Regions from separate parts of the Tsukamurella pulmonis genome, predicted to be linked through region 1. Evidence: riboswitches for the same ligand, from Rfam matches in the RefSeq annotation. Region 1 holds a riboswitch; the other holds the start of a gene.

Region 1 (7,781 bases):
GGGCGTGCAGGCCCTCGTGCGCTGGCTCACCGGCCGGCTCCGCGGCGTCTGCCCGCCCCGGGTCGCCGCAGTGGTCGCCGTGGGCCTGGTGCTGCTGGTCTCGATCGGCGTCGTCAACGGGGTCATCGTGCGCGGCGCGATGGACGCCATGAACACGGCGTTCGCGAAGGTCAACCGCGAGGGCGGCAACGACCGGCCCGCGCCCACGAGCGCCTTCCGCTCGGGCGGTCCCGGCTCCCTCGTCGAGTGGTCCTCACTGGGCAAGCAGGGCCGCGTCTTCGTCTCGAACGCCCAGACCGTCGAGCACCTCTCCGCGTTCAACGGCGCCCCGGCCATGGAGCCCATCCGCACGTACGCGGGGCTGGGCTCGGTGGACTCCGACGATCCGAACCGCTACCGGGTGATCGCGGAGAAGACCGCGCAGGAGCTCGAACGCACCGGCGGCCTGCAGCGCAAGATCGTGGCCGTGGCCATGACTACCGGCACGGGCTGGGTCAACGAGGCCGAGGCCGGCGCGCTCGAGTACATGTACAACGGCGACTCGGCGATCGTGAGTATGCAGTACTCGTACCTGCCGAGCTGGCTGTCCTTCCTCGTCGACAAGCAGAACGCGCTCGACGCCGGCCAGGCGCTGTTCGAGGCCGTCGACAAGCGGATCAGGGCGATGCCCGAGGCGCAGCGGCCCAAGCTGGTCGTCTTCGGCGAGAGCCTCGGCTCGTTCGGCGGGGAGGCCCCCTTCCTCTCGCTCAACAACCTGCTCGCCCGGACCGACGGTGCGCTGTTCTCCGGCCCGACGTTCAACAACGAGATGTGGGTCAAGCTGACCGAGCAGCGCGACGCGGGCTCGCCCGAGTGGCGGCCGATCTACCAGGACGGCGAGAACGTCCGGTTCGCCGCCCGCGCCGAGGACCTGTCGATCCCGACCGGCCCGTGGAACGGCCCGCGCGTGGTCTACCTGCAGCACGCCTCGGATCCGATCGGGCGCTGGACGCCGGACCTGGCGTTCAGCAAGCCCGACTGGCTGCGCGAGGAGCGCGGCGTCGACGTGCTGTCGTCGGTCTCGTGGGTGCCGATCGTGACCTTCCTGCAGGTCTCCGCCGACATGGCGGTCGCCGTCAACGTGCCCGACGGGCACGGCCACTCCTACGTCAAGGCGGCGGCGGACGCGTGGGCGGCGATCCTGGAGCCTCCCGGCTGGACGGCGGAGAAGACGGCCCGGCTGCGGCCGCTGCTCAACAGCCAGACCGGCTACAACGAGCCCCAGGGCTGAGCCCGGGGCGGGCCGGGCGGGGTCAGAGGGCCCCGTCGAAACCGTTCTGGCGCCAGGCCTCGTAGGCGACGATGGCGGCGCTGTTGGCGAGGTTGAGCGAGCGCCGGCCCGCGAGCATGGGGATGCGCAGCGCCTCGGTGACGTGCGGATCGGCGAGGACCTCGGGCGGGAGCCCCGTGGGCTCGGGGCCGAAGAGCAGGACGTCGCCGGGCGTGTAGGCCACCTCGTGATGATGGCGCGTCGCGTGCGCGGTGTAGGCGTAGACGCGCTGCGGATCCAGCGCCGCCCAGGCGGCGTCGAGATCGGCGTGCACGCTCACGTGCGCGAGATCGTGGTAGTCGAGCCCGGCGCGGCGGAGCTTGGGCTCGGAGAGGTCGAAGCCCAGTGGTTCGACCAGATGCAGCTCGCACCCGGTGACGGCGGCGATGCGGATCGCGTTGCCCGTGTTGGGGGCGATCCGGGGCTCGAAGAACAGAATGCGGAACACGGGTGACGATCCTGTCACCCGTGTCCCGCATTCATCGGACGAGGGGCGGTCAGCCGACCGGGGTGGAGATGCGCTGCTGCACCTTCTTGGCGGTGCTGCGCAGCTGGAAGGCCGAGATGACCTGGACGACGCCGAGGGCGACGGCCCAGATTCCGGCGACCAGGACCAGCACCTCGACCGAGAACGGGTAGGCGATGAGCACGGCGCCGCCGACGAGGCTGAGCAGGCCGAGGAGAACGACCCACACGCGGTTGGGCAGCTGCTTGTCGGAGATGCCGATCGTGATCGACGTGACGCCCTGGAAGATCCAGCTGACGCCGATCCAGATGCCGAGGATGGCGACCGAGTTCACCACGTCGTCGCGGAAGGCGGAGACGCCGAGGACCAGCGCGAGCGCGCCGCTGATGACGGTGAGCACGCGGTGCTGCGTCTCACCGATCAGGCCGGCGATCACCTGGTAGGCGCCGGAGATGAGCAGGAAGATGCCGAACAGGATGCCGACGACCAGGGTCGTCGGTCCGGGCCAGGCCGCGATGATGATGCCGAGGACGATCGACAGCACGCCCATCGCCAGGATCGCCTGCCACGTCGCCTTGACACCCTGCTGGAGGGGATTCGGATTGGTCATGGGTTCAGTATTGATTGGAATCCGAACAAAAGCGACTCGAACCGTGGAAGTCGTGGGGCGTGATCGGCGGCAGATAGGATGTTCGCCGTGACGGCGCTTGTACTGGACGGTAAGAAGACCCGCGACGAACTCTTCGAGAGCTTCCGGGAGCGGGTGAGCGCGCTGCGCGAGCGCGGCGTCGTCCCGGGGCTGGGCACGGTGCTGGTCGGCGACGACCCGGGCTCGCACTCGTACGTCAAGGGCAAGCACGCCGACTGCGCCAAGGTCGGAATCGAATCGATCCGGCGCGACCTGCCCGCCGACATCACTCAGGCCGACCTCGAGGCAGTGATCGACGAGCTGAACGCCGATCCCGCCTGCACCGGCTACATCGTGCAGCTCCCGCTCCCGAAGCACATCGACGAGAACGCGATCCTGGAGCGGATCGATCCCGCGAAGGACGCCGACGGGCTGCATCCGACCAACCTGGGGCGCCTGGTACTCGGAGCCGAGGGGCCGCTGCCCTGCACCCCGCACGGCATCGTCCACCTGCTGCGGCGCTACGACGTCCCGCTCGACGGGGCGCACGTCGTCGTCATCGGTCGTGGTGTGACCGTCGGCCGTCCCATCGGTCTGCTGCTGACCCGCCGCACCGAGAACGCCACGGTCACCCTGTGCCACACCGGTACCCGTGATCTCGCGGCGGAGGTCCGGCGGGCCGACATCGTGATCGCCGCAGCCGGCGTGCCCGGCCTGATCACCGCCGAGATGGTCAAGCCCGGCGCGGCCGTGCTCGACGTGGGCGTCAGCCGCACCGCCGACGGCCTGCGCGGGGACGTCGCGCCCGGTGTCGCCGACGTCGCCGGCCATCTCTCGCCGAACCCCGGCGGCGTCGGACCGCTGACGCGGGCGTTCCTGCTGGGCAACGTGATCGACGCCGCGGAACGCGATCTCGCCCGTTCGGACGAGGCGTAGTGACCGAACCCGCGGTCGGGCAGTACCGCCGCGCCAGGATGGTGCGCGCGGTGGTCGCGAACGCGGGGTACGTCGCGGTCGTCGCGGTGCTGACGGTCGGGATGGTGTTGATCGGCCTGGAGTACTGGCGGCGCGGGCTCTTCGTCTTCGGCGCGGGGACGGGGTTCGCGGCGATCCTGCGGGCCTGCCTGCCCGAGCGCAGGCAAGGGCTGCTTCGGGTGCGCAGCCGCTGGTTCGACGTCACGGTGCTGGCGCTGGCGGCGGCCTCGATCCTCCTGGTCTCGTGGGGCATCAGCCCGCTCGACACCTGAGGACAGCGCAGAAGAAATGTACATACTTGAAACGTAGAGTTCTGATTGTTGTATGTAACATTTCGGCTTCGGGTACGATGTGCTGAGGTAACGGCTCGTCGAGCGACCCGAATCGGAGGTGCCATGAGGATCTCGTCCTTCGGCGCGTCCGTGGGCTCCGGGCCCGTGCACTGCGTCCTGCTCGACATCGAGGACGGTCACGTCGTCGGGAGCCAGGCGCGCACCATCGACCCCGGTCCGTACCGTCTCGGACGGCGCGGCAACCTGCTCTCCTCGGGTTTCGACCTGCTCGCCAGCCACGCGGAGGGCGCCGTCGACGCCTCCGCGGTGACCGTGCGGACCCGGCGCGACCTGCTCTCCGTCCGGCTCGGCGCCCGCGGCGAGGTGCGCAGCGCCGCGATCGTGCGGGACGCGGAGGCCGCCCTGCGCGGTCTCAGCGAGCGCGGGACCCTCGCGCGGTACGAGAGCGCCCTCGTCGCCGATCTCACCCCCGAGGGCACGCGCCTGTACACCGTGCGCGACGGGGCCCTCGCCGCCGAGCAGCGCACGCACGCCGTCGTCGGCGGCCACGGGGGCGCGGACGCCGAGCACCTGGCGGCCCTCGTCCGCTCGGCGGTCGCCGGCTCCCCGGCTCCCGAGGCGATCGCGTTCATCGGCCCCGGTGCCCAGAACCCCGTTGTGCGGGAAGCGGTCTCCGCGATCGCGCGCGACGCGGGTATCGAATCCGTCCCGGTCGACGAGCCTGAGATGGTCGCGGCCACCGGCGCCGCGCTGCTCGCGGCCGACCGTCGGGTGGCCGGCGTCGTGCCGTCCTCCGGCGTCAACAGCGGCATCGGCGTGCTCGGCGGGCACAGCGTGCGGCTCACCGCGGCGATCCTCCCCCTCTTGGTGGTGGCCGCACTCACCGGCGCGGTTCTGGCCACCGGCTACGCGACCGGGATCATCGGACCGGCCTCGCGGAGCACCGAGGAGGTCGTACCGACCTCGTCCGACACGCTCACCAGCGCGTCGCCGACGTCGGAGGAGGAGACCACCACGACCACCTCCGCCGTCACCTCGACGCTGCCGCCGGAGACGTCCGTGGTGCCCACCGCCGTGCCCCGGGAACCGGTTCCCGGTGGGGAGGTCACTCCCACCATGACCACGTTCGCGCCGGTGCCGCCGCCCACGACCACCCGGCCCCCGCTGCCCCCGACGACGTCGCCCTCGCCCACGTCGCCGACGGGCACGCTGCCGACCACGATCCTGCCGTCGATCCCGACCGTTCCGCCGTCGGAGAGCACGCCCGTCCGGCCGTCCGAGGGCACGGCCACGCCGTCGCCCACGGCGGAGTCGCCGCGGCCCGGGCCGGGGAACGGACTGGTCCTGCCGCCGCAGGGCGCGACCGCACCGGGATCGGGCACGACGAGCTCGAACCGGGTGAACACCGGAGCGGCGCAGTCGGATCAGGAGAGCGTCGAGGTGCTGCCCGAGGAGGCGGAGGCCCCCGCCGCACCCGAGCCGACCGTCACCGCCCCCGCGCTCTGACGGGACGCGCGGCGCGGATCAGCGCCGCGCGAGATCGAGGGTCCGCCGGAGCAGCCCCGCCACGGCGTCCATCTCGGTGAGGAATCCGTCGTGCCCGTCGCGGGAGTGGACGACCACCGGCTCGCCGCTGCCCGGGAGCAACGCCGCCAGCTCCTGCTGCAACCGCAGCGGATAGAGGCGATCGGAATCGATGCCGCCCACCACGACCGGGACCGGGCACGCGCGCAGCGCCGCCTCGACCCCGCCGCGGCCGCGGCCGACGTCGTGGTGGTTGAGCACGTCGGTGAGCACCACGTAGCTGCCCGCGTCGAACCGGCCCACCAGCTTGTCGGCCTGATGATCGAGATAGGACGTCACCGCGTAGCGGCCGTCCGCGTGCGGATCCTCGTCGCCCTGCGGCCGGTTCTCGAACCTGCTGTCCAACTCGATCTCGGTGCGATAGGTCAGGTGCGCGATGCGGCGCGCGATGCCCAGCCCGGCCGTGGGTGCGCCGTCGGCGTCGTAGTAGTCGCCGCCCCGCCAGTGCGGATCGGCCTTGATGGCGGCGATCTGCGTGGTCTGGGTGCCGATCTGGTCGGCCGTCGCGCGGGCGCCGACCGCGAGGACCAGCGCCGATCGGACGAAATCGCCGTACATGAGGGCCCACTCCAGGGCGCGGGCGCCGCCCATCGAGCCGCCGACGACGGCGGCGATGTCGTGCACGTCGAGGGCGCGCAGCAGTGCCGCCTCGGCCTCCACCTGATCACGGACCGTGATGACCGGGAAGCGGGAGCCGTAGGGCCGCCCGTCGGGCGCGAGCGAGGCCGGACCCGTCGATCCCGAGCAGCCGCCCAGGACGTTGGCGGAGACGACGCACCACTCGTCGGTGTCGACGGCGGCACCCGGCCCGATCAGTCCGTCCCACCAGCCGGCGGAGCGGTGTGCATCGTCCGGCGGGCCGGTGACGTGCGAATCGCCCGTGAGCGCGTGCAGGGTGAGCACGACGTTGTCGCGTGCGGCGTTGGGGCGCCCCCACCGCTGGAAGGTCATGGTCACGTCCGGCAGGACGACGCCCGACTCGAGCACCAGGGGACCGAGCGACAGGGACTGCAGCGCACCGTCGGGTACCCGGGCCCAGTCCCCCGGGGGACTGTCGATGGGGTGTCCTGTGCGGGTGCTGATGGTCACCGAACCTCTCCTCGCGCTTGCCACCCGGCCCTGAGGCCGGGAAACCAGGTCATCACCCGGGGCACCCCACCGCGGTGGAGGGTTGCCGGTCAGCAAGCCGGGGCTGCGCGCTGACACTCATGACCTCGGTCCGATCATAACGGAACGTTTTCCGGTGAACGAGGTCACAGGTACGGGCGGGAAGCGGGGAAGGGGCGGGGGCGTTGCAGTGTCCCGTGGACTCCTCTACCCGGACCAGACTCGCGGTCGGCGCCATGGCGCTCGGCGGCTTCGGCATCGGCACCACCGAGTTCGCGGCGATGGGGCTGCTCCCGGACATCGCCGCCGACCTCGGGATCACGGAGCCGGTCGCCGGGCACGTGATCTCGGCGTACGCCCTCGGCGTGGTCGTCGGCGCGCCCCTCATCGCCGCGGCGTTCGCGCGGGTGCCGCGCCGGATGCTGCTGATCGGACTGATGGTCGCCTTCACCGCGGGCAACGCGCTGTCGGTGTTCGCGCCGACCTATGGCACCCTCATGGCCGCCCGGTTCGTGGCGGGCCTGCCGCACGGCGCCTTCTTCGGCGTCGCGGCGCTGGTGGCGGCCCACCTGGCCGGCCCGGCCGGTCGGGGCCGCGCCGTCGGGCAGGTGCTGATGGGGCTCTCCGTCGCGAACGTGATCGGCGTGCCGGTGGTGACCTGGCTCGGGACGGCGCTGAACTGGAGGTACGCGATGGCGGTCGTCGTCGTGATCGGCGCCGTCACGGTCGCGGCACTCGTCGCCCTCCTTCCCGCGGTGCAGATCCCCGTCACCAACCCGCTCACCGAGCTCGGGGCGCTGGCCCGGCCCCAGGTGTGGTTCGCGCTGCTCACCGGCATCGTCGGCTTCGGCGGCATGTTCGCCGTGTACACCTACATCTCCACCACGCTGACGTCCGTCTCGGGGCTCAGCGCCGCCTCGGTGCCGGCGGTCCTGGCCGCGTACGGCGTGGGCATGGTGATCGGCAACGCGGTGGGCGGACGCGCGGCCGACGGCTCGGTGACCCGCTCGATCGCGGTGACGCTCGCCGCACTGGCCGTCCTGCAGGCGCTGTTCTCCCTGTTCGCTCCGCAGCCCTTCGCCGCGATCACCCTCTTCTTCCTCATCGGGCTCACCGCGTCGGCGCTCGTGCCCGCGCTGCAGACCCGATTGATGGACGTCGCGGGGGAGGCGCAGACGCTGGCCGCGACACTGAACCACTCGGCGCTCAACATCGCGAACGCGCTCGGGGCGCTGCTCGGCGGCGCGGTCATCTCGGCGGGCGGCGGCTACACCGCGCCGGCGCTCGCGGGCAGCGCGCTCGCACTCGCGGGGCTCGCGATCTTCGGGATCGGCATGCTGGTGGCGCGCCGGAGCGCAGAACCCGTCAGTGCTCCTCGGTAGGGTCTGAGCCATGCGAAGGATTCTCGCGCTGTGCGCG
Region 2 (7,781 bases), 550 kb from region 1:
TCGACGGCGAGGACCTCGCGCAGTGGGAGTCGGCTCTGAGTGAGCCGACGCAGGCCGTCTTCTTCGAGACCCCCGCGAACCCGATGCAGGGCCTGGTCGACGTGCGGGCTGTGTCGGCGCTCGCCCACGCGGCCGGTGCCCAGGTGGTCCTCGACGCGGGCTTCACGCCTGTGGGCTACCAGGATTCGTTCGGCATGGGTGCCGACGTGATCGTGCACTCCTCCACCAAGACGATGGACGGGCAGGGGCGCGTCATGGGCGGCGCGATCCTCGGCCGCGAGGACTACATCGACGGTCCCGTGAAGCAGCTGATGCGGCACACCGGCCCGGCCATGGCGCCGTTCAACGCCTGGGTGCTGCTCAAGGCGCTCGAGACTCTCGACCTGCGGGCCGAGCGGGTGAGCGCCAACGCGCAGAAGGTCGCCGAGTTCCTCGACGCCGATCCGCGGGTGTCGAAGGTGCTCTTCCCCTTCCTGCCCTCGCACCCGCAGCACGAGCTGGCGAAGTCGCAGATGAAGGCGGGCGGCACCGTGATCACGTTGGAGCTGGCCGATTCGGATTCCGCGGCGGGCAAGGAGCGCGCCTTCCAGTTCCTCAACCGGTTGCAGGTCATCGACATCTCCAACAACTTCGGCGACGCCAAGTCGCTGATCACGCACCCCGCCACCACGACTCATCGGGCGACGGGGCCGGAGGGTCGCGCGAAGATCGGGCTCACCGATTCGATGCTGCGCCTATCCGTGGGGCTGGAGAACGTCGACGACCTCATCGCCGATCTCGACCGCGCCCTCGGCTGAGGCACGCGTGCCGGATCTCGACCTTGCCCGGCCGACGACCGGCGACGTGCGGTCCCTGCATGCGATCCTCGAAGATCCGCGGGTGTGGACGCACTATCCGAGCCTCAGGCACGCAGACGTCGGGCAGACACAGGATCTGCTCTCTCGGTGGATCGCGGCGTGGGACCGAGACGGATTGGGGCCGTGGATCGTCCGTGACAACGGTGCCGTGATCGGGTACGGCGGGTGTGATCTGCGCGGCGGTCCGAGCGGCCGGGCCTTCTGGAACCTGGGCTATCGCCTGGCGGCGGAAGTCCACGGGCGCGGCATCGCGACGGCGGTGGCGCGCCGGGGGATGGATGCCGTGTGGGAACGAGATCAAGGCACGCCGATCGTCGCGTACCTGGTGGAGCACAACGCCGCATCAGCGCGTGTGGCGGCCAAAGTCGGCCTGACGCGGGTCCATCGCGGACCGGATGCCGGCAATCCTGACCCGGCGGCGGTCCGGCTGGTGTACGCGGACCGCCCGCTGACCGCCGCGCAACTCGCTGCCGCGTTGGGCTGAGGACCCGGCTGCATCGCAGCCGGAATGTTCGGTCATTCGTCGTCACGATCGTTCAGACGGATGGCCGAACATCGATCGCCCGTCGCCAGCGGCGCACTTCCTCGGCCGACACAGCTGCGTCCCAGCCGCGCGGCCGCGCCGCGCTGCCGATGTGGAAGGCGTCCAGCCCTGCCGCCAGCAGCCGTGGGAGGTGATCGAGACGCAGCCCGCCACCCACGAGGTTGCGGTGCGGTCCTCGCTTCTCGGCGATCAGGGTCGCGATGCCGTCGTCGACCCCGGTTGCCGCGCCCGCCGTGAGGATCGTGTCCAGTCCGGGAAGGTCTGTGACGGCCGCGCGCAACGTGGCCCTGTCCGCGCAGTGATCGATCGCGCGATGGAACGTCCACGGGGAGCCGCCGATCGTGTCCACGATGCGCGCGACCGCCGGTAGGTCGACCGCCCCGGCGGGCGTGAGGAAGCCGAGCACGAACTCCTCCGCTCCCGCGGCGCGCAGGTCGGCCGTGCGCCGGATCAGCGCGTCGAGGCTCCCGGCGGCGAAACCGTCGGTGAGCCGGAGCATCACGCGGACCGGGATGTCCACGGCCGAGCGGACTTCAGCGACGCTGGCAGCAGAGGGGCTCAGTCCGTCGGCCGCCATGTCGGCGACCAACTCGACCCGATCCGCCCCACCCTCCTGCGCCGCGACCGCATCCCGTGCGTCCAGTGCGATGACTTCCAGTAGTGTCATCGGCCCACTTTAAGGTGCGGGAGTCGGCGCGCGGCGTCGGAGCGAGAAGGGAAGTACATGCGTCGGATGGCGCGGAAATCTCTGTACCGTGCCCGCTCCGTCGAATACGCTGCCCGACATGGATATGCGCAAGCTTCCCGAATCGCTGCGGCAGTACCACTGCCGTCGGTTCGGCATGCCCGCATAACCTGCGGCAACCCGGGCCGTCGCTCCACCGCCGGCCCGGTGCCCATGCGTCACACGCATGGCTGCTCGGACCGGTGACCATCACACCGAGACGAGAAAGACATGGAGAAGATCAGCAAGACCCTGGTCTCGTGGGCGTCCATCGTGGACGACAAGACCCGCGAGCAGGCGATCACCACGGCGAGAATGCCGTTCATCTACCCGCACATCGCGTTGATGCCAGACGCGCACCTCGGCAAGGGGGCGACCGTCGGCTCGGTCATCCCGAGCCTCGGCGCCGTCATCCCCGCGGCCGTCGGCGTCGACATCGGCTGCGGCATGATCGCGGTGCGTACACAGTTCACGAAGGATGATCTGCCGGAAGATCGTTCGACGGTCCGCGAGGCCATCGAGCGGGCGATCCCGCTCTCGCCCGGCCGCTACAACAAGAAGGTCGTGGCGACGGCGGAGCCGAGGATCGCGGAGCTGGAGGCGCTCGCCGAGCGGGCGGAGTTCGACCCGGCGAAGTACGCCGGGAACTGGAAGCTGCAGCTCGGCACCCTCGGCGGCGGTAACCACTTCATCGAGATCAGTCTCGACGAGGACGACACCGTCTGGGCCTTCCTGCACTCCGGCTCCCGTGGCGTGGGCAACAAGATCGCCCAGCACCACATCGCCGTTGCGACCCGCCTGTGCAAGCAGTGGTGGATCGAACTGCCGGATCCGGACCTGGCCTACCTCGTGGAGGGCACGCCCGAGTTCCGTCGGTACATCGCCGAGCTGAAGTGGGCGCAGCACTTCGCGCTGCTCAACCGTGAGGAGATGATGGACCGGGTGATCAGGCAGCTCGGCGAGTGGGTGGGAACGCCCGTCGCCGAGGCCGAGCGGATCAACTGCCACCACAACTTCACCCAGCGCGAGAAGCACTTCGGCAAGGAGGTGTGGGTGTCGAGGAAGGGTGCCATCGAGGCGACCGAGGGCAAGCTCGGCCTGATCCCGGGCTCGATGGGAACCGCCTCGTACATCGTCGAGGGCAAGGGGTTCGCCCCGTCGCTCAACAGCTCGCCGCACGGCGCGGGCAGGGAGTACTCCCGGTCCGCGGCGCGGAAGGCCTTCACACACGAGCAGCTGCAGGAGGCCATGGCGGGCATCGAGTTCCGCGACAGTCCCGACTTCATCGACGAGATCCCGCAGGCCTACAAGCCGATCGACCGAGTCATGGCCGATGCCGACGACCTGGTGACGGTGCGTGCCGTCCTGCGGCAGATCGTCAACGTCAAGGGGCAGTAGGTATTCGCAGGGTGCGGCACATCAAGCCGCACCCTGCGAGCCCGTACCGTGGCTCAGCCTGGGAACGGGTCTTCCGTGTGACCGACGAGGTCGGCGACGGAATCGATCGTGCGGGTGGGGCGGTACGGGAACGCGGTCACGGACTCGTGCGTGGAGATGCCGGTCAGCACCAGGATCGTGCGGAGACCGGCCTCCAGGCCGCACACGATGTCGGTGTCCATCCGGTCGCCGATCATGAGCGTGTCCGCGGAGTGCGCCCCCAGGGCGCGCAGCGCGGACCGCATCATCAGCGAGTTCGGCTTGCCCACGTAGTACGGCGAGCGGCCCGTGGCCTCGCGGATCAGGGCGGCCACGGCGCCGGTCGCGGGCAACAGCCCGTCGCGCGACGGGCCCGTCGCATCCGGGTTCGTGGCGATGAAGCGCGACCCGCGGTCGATCAGCCGGATCGCGGTGGTGATCGCCTCGAACGAGTAGGTGCGGGTCTCGCCGAGCACCACGTAGTCCGGATCGTTGTCGGTCAGCACGTAGCCCACGTCGTGCAGAGCGGTGGTCAGGCCGGACTCGCCGACCACGTACGCCGTGCCGTTCGGCCGCTGGTCCTGCAGGAATTTCGCGGTCGCCAGCGCCGAGGTCCAGATCCGTGATTCGGGGATGTCGAGGCCCGTCGCGACCAGGCGCGCGCGCAGGTCGCGGGGCGTGCGGGTCGAGTTGTTGGTGAGCACCATGTACGGCGTCCCCGCCGCCGTGAGCTCGGCGATGAAGGCGTCGGCGCCGGGGATCAGGTGCTCCTCGTGCACCAGGACGCCGTCCATGTCCATCAGGTACGTCCATTCGCTCATGCCCGCGAATCTACTCGCGCGGGTTTCGCGTCGCCGTGATTCGAACCTTGACGCCGACCGGCGCGAGCGTGCATTCTCGAGCCAGGTCATGAGTGCCAGTGACAAGCCCCGGCTCGCTGGTCGGCAACCCTCCTCCGCGGTGGGGTGCTCCGGGTGACGACCTGGCCGTGCCGAACCGTGCACGGCAAGCGCGGATTCGCGGCACTGCTCGATCGGTGCCGCGCGTCCTGATACCGAAGGACTTTTCTCATGAGCACTGCCACCACCGAGCGCACCGCCGTCTGCCTCACCCCCACCGTCCGCAGCGCCCCGCTCGCGATCGGCCCCCTGGCTGCCGTCACCGGTGCCGACGAATACGCCCCACTCAAGGACGGCGCGACAGTCCGCTACGCCAACTTCGACTACGCGGCGAGCGCCCCGGCCCTGCTCGAGGTGCAGGAGGTGGTGCAGGCGGCCCTGGGCGAGTACGCGAGCGTGCACCGCGGCGCCGGCCACCTCTCGCAGCGCTCCACCTCCCGCTACGAGCGGGCCCGCGAGATCGTCGCCGAGTTCGTGGGCGCCCGCGCCGACGACCACGTCATCTTCACCGGCAACACCACCGACTCGATCAACCTGCTCGCGGGCTGCGTGCCCGGCGAGGTCGTGGTCCTCGACTGCGAGCACCACGCGAACCTGCTGCCGTGGAAGAAGATCGGCGCGCGGGTGATCTCCGCGCCGCTGTCGATCGAGGGCACCCTGACGGCGCTGGAGAAGGAACTGAGCGAGCGGCCCGCCGCCCTGGTCAGCGTCACCGGCGCCTCCAACGTGACCGGCGAGATCCTGCCGATCCGCCGGCTGGCCGCCCTCGCGCACCGGCACGGCGCGCGCCTGGCCGTCGACGGGGCGCAGCTGGTCCCGCACCGTCGGATCTCCCTGCGCGAGAGCGGCGTCGACTACCTCGCCTTCTCCGGGCACAAGCTCTACGCGCCCTTCGGCTCCGGCGTGCTGGTCGGCCGCGCCGACTGGTTCGACGAGGCCGAGCCCGTGCGCTGCGGCGGCGGCGCCAGCTACGAGGTGATCGGTACGCCCGTCGCGAAGTCCGTCGAGGTGGCCTGGCACACCGGCCCCGCGCGGCACGAGGCCGGCTCGCCGAACGTGCTGGGCGCGGTCGCGATCGCCGCCGCGTGCGAGGCCGTCGAGCGCCTCGGCGAGGACGCGATCGCCCGGCACGAGCGCTTCCTCACCGACCTGCTGCTCCGCTCGCTGGAGCGCATCGACGGTGTCCGCACCCTCACCATCTGGGCCGACTCCACGGAACGGGTGGGCATCGTCGCCTTCACCGTCGCCGGCCGCGCGCCCCGCGAGGTCGCCGAGTTCCTCTCGTCGGAGTACGGGATCGGCGTGCGCGACGGGAAGTTCTGCGCCCATCCCGTCGTTCACCGATTGGGCTGCTACGACGGTGCCGTCCGCGCCAGCATCGGCCTCGGCACCGGCGAGAACGACGTGCGCCGCCTGGTGCGCGCCCTGGAAGACCTGTCCGCACGAGCGAAGTGACAACCGGAGGAACCATGACCGTCTCCCGCCCCGCCCTCGTGGTCACCGTCGACGGTGAGCCCGAGTCCGCGCACCTGACCCGGGTGCGCGCCGCCGATCTCCGTCTCGCGCAGCGCGAGCGGGGCTACCTGCGCGCCGAGGCCGAGCGCGCCGGGCGGGAGCCGGGGGCCGTGGCCCTCGAGGTCGACGTGGTGATCGACGAGCGCGCCGCCGACGCCCGCGCGAGCTACGCCCCGAACGGGGCGGTGGCGCAGGGCATCACGTACGTGGGCACCCCGTCGGGCCTGAAGTCGCTCATCGAGGACGTCTACGCCGCCGAGGTGGCGGACGCGATCGTGCTGCGCCCCGTGGGCGGGGCCCGCACCAAGGACCTCATCGCGACCCTGCTCGCGGCCTAGCCCGCGCGCTCGCGCGGCCGGGCATACTGGTCGCGTGACCGCGCAGTTCTCCTCCCGCACCGAGGCCGTTCGCGCCGCGCTCGCGGCGGCAGGGCACCCCGACACCATCCGGCACGTCCCCGACGGTGCCCGGACGGCCGCCGACGCGGCCGCGGCGCTCGGCTGCGAGGTGGGGGCGATCGCCAACAGCCTGGTCTTCCTGGCCGACGGTGCGCCGCTGCTCGTGCTCTCGAGCGGCCGGCACCGGGTGGACACCGCCGGCCTCGCGGAGCGACTCGGGTACGGCGCGATCACCCGGGCGACGCCGGACGACGTCGTGGCCGCGACCGGCCAGGTGATCGGCGGCGTCTCGCCCGTCGGCCACCCCGCGCCCCTGGTGATCGTCATCGACGAGTCGCTGCGCGCGTACCCGGATCTGTACGCCGCCGCCGGGACACACGACACGCTCTTCCGTACCGACTTCGAGGCGCTGGTGGCGCTGACGGGTGCCAGAATCGTCATGACATCGGCGGCATAGGCCGGTTCGCCCGAGTCGACTCGCAACGCTAATAGTTGTAGGGTGCACGTAGTTTTGCATGCCCGAACACCGCGCGGCGTGCGGACCTGCGGAGGCGTGATGACGGACGAGGAACGGGCCGACCGGATCGAGGGGATCGTCGGCGTGATCGCCGAGCTGACCCGGCTCAAGGAGCGCCACGCGGTGATGACCCGGCACGCGGTCGCTCCGGACGGCGTGGAGCTCGCCGCGTACACCGCACTCTTCGCCCTGGTCAAGGACGGTCCGATGCGCTCGTCCGTGCTCGCCGAGCAGATCCACACCGACCCGTCGACGGCGAGCCGGTACGTCAGCACGCTCACCGGCCTCGGCTACGCGGAGCGCACCGCCGACCCGTCCGACCGGCGCGCGGCGCTGGTGTCCGCCACCGACGAGGGCCGGGCGAAGGTCGACTTCATCCGGCAGCAGCGCAACGCGAAGCTGCGGCCGCTGATGGAGGAGTGGACCGACGAGGAGATCGACCAGTTCGTGGTCCTCGGCACCCGGGCGCTGCAGCAGTTCGAGCAGGCGCTCAAGCTGATGCGGGACGGCGAATGACCGCGGCGTCATTGGACCCGGTCGAGACCTCGGCCTCGGGGCTGACGCACAAGCAGATCCTCTACATCCTCTCCGGCCTGATGACCGGCATGTTCCTGGCCGCCCTGGACCAGACCATCGTCTCCACCGCCATCCGCACCATCGCCGACGACCTCAACGGCTACAAGCTGCAGGCCTGGGTCACCACCGCGTACCTGATCACGTCGACGATCGTCACCCCGCTCTACGGCAAGCTCTCCGACATCTACGGGCGCAAGCCCTTCTTCATGTTCGCCATCACCGTCTTCGTGATCGGCTCCCTGCTGTGCAGCACCTCGACGTCGATGTACGAACTCGCCGCGTTCCGCGCGGTCCAGGGCCTGGGCGCGGGCGGCCTGATGTCGCTGGCGCTGACC

What was found. A riboswitch is a leader RNA that binds a small molecule or an ion and turns the genes downstream of it on or off. The one in region 1 is predicted to bind S-adenosylmethionine.
Region 2: another riboswitch for S-adenosylmethionine. It lies ahead of BLQ62_RS21050 (aminotransferase class V-fold PLP-dependent enzyme); the one in region 1 lies ahead of metX (homoserine O-acetyltransferase MetX).

What each region holds. Positions count from the first base shown of each region.
Region 1 is NZ_FNLF01000002.1:3,702,416-3,710,196, reverse strand. It holds gene BLQ62_RS18190 (alpha/beta hydrolase) at 1-1,270, shown strand, start outside; gene BLQ62_RS18185 (tRNA (cytidine(34)-2'-O)-methyltransferase) at 1,293-1,757, opposite strand; gene BLQ62_RS18180 (HdeD family acid-resistance protein) at 1,807-2,385, opposite strand; gene BLQ62_RS18175 (bifunctional methylenetetrahydrofolate dehydrogenase/methenyltetrahydrofolate cyclohydrolase) at 2,473-3,339, shown strand; gene BLQ62_RS18170 (DUF3017 domain-containing protein) at 3,339-3,650, shown strand; gene BLQ62_RS18165 (hypothetical protein) at 3,774-5,177, shown strand; gene metX (homoserine O-acetyltransferase MetX) at 5,196-6,338, opposite strand; SAM riboswitch class IV at 6,353-6,469, opposite strand; gene BLQ62_RS18155 (MFS transporter) at 6,599-7,744, shown strand; gene BLQ62_RS18150 (guanyl-specific ribonuclease) at 7,755-7,781, shown strand, end outside.
Region 2 is NZ_FNLF01000002.1:4,254,210-4,261,990, reverse strand. It holds gene BLQ62_RS21075 (O-succinylhomoserine sulfhydrylase) at 1-797, shown strand, start outside; gene BLQ62_RS21070 (GNAT family N-acetyltransferase) at 805-1,341, shown strand; gene BLQ62_RS21065 (copper homeostasis protein CutC) at 1,394-2,068, opposite strand; gene BLQ62_RS21060 (RtcB family protein) at 2,357-3,523, shown strand; gene BLQ62_RS21055 (HAD-IIA family hydrolase) at 3,577-4,362, opposite strand; SAM riboswitch class IV at 4,447-4,559, shown strand; gene BLQ62_RS21050 (aminotransferase class V-fold PLP-dependent enzyme) at 4,612-5,895, shown strand; gene BLQ62_RS21045 (hypothetical protein) at 5,910-6,293, shown strand; gene BLQ62_RS21040 (YbaK/EbsC family protein) at 6,328-6,810, shown strand; gene BLQ62_RS21035 (MarR family winged helix-turn-helix transcriptional regulator) at 6,910-7,386, shown strand; partial or broken gene BLQ62_RS24245 (MDR family MFS transporter) at 7,383-7,781, shown strand, end outside.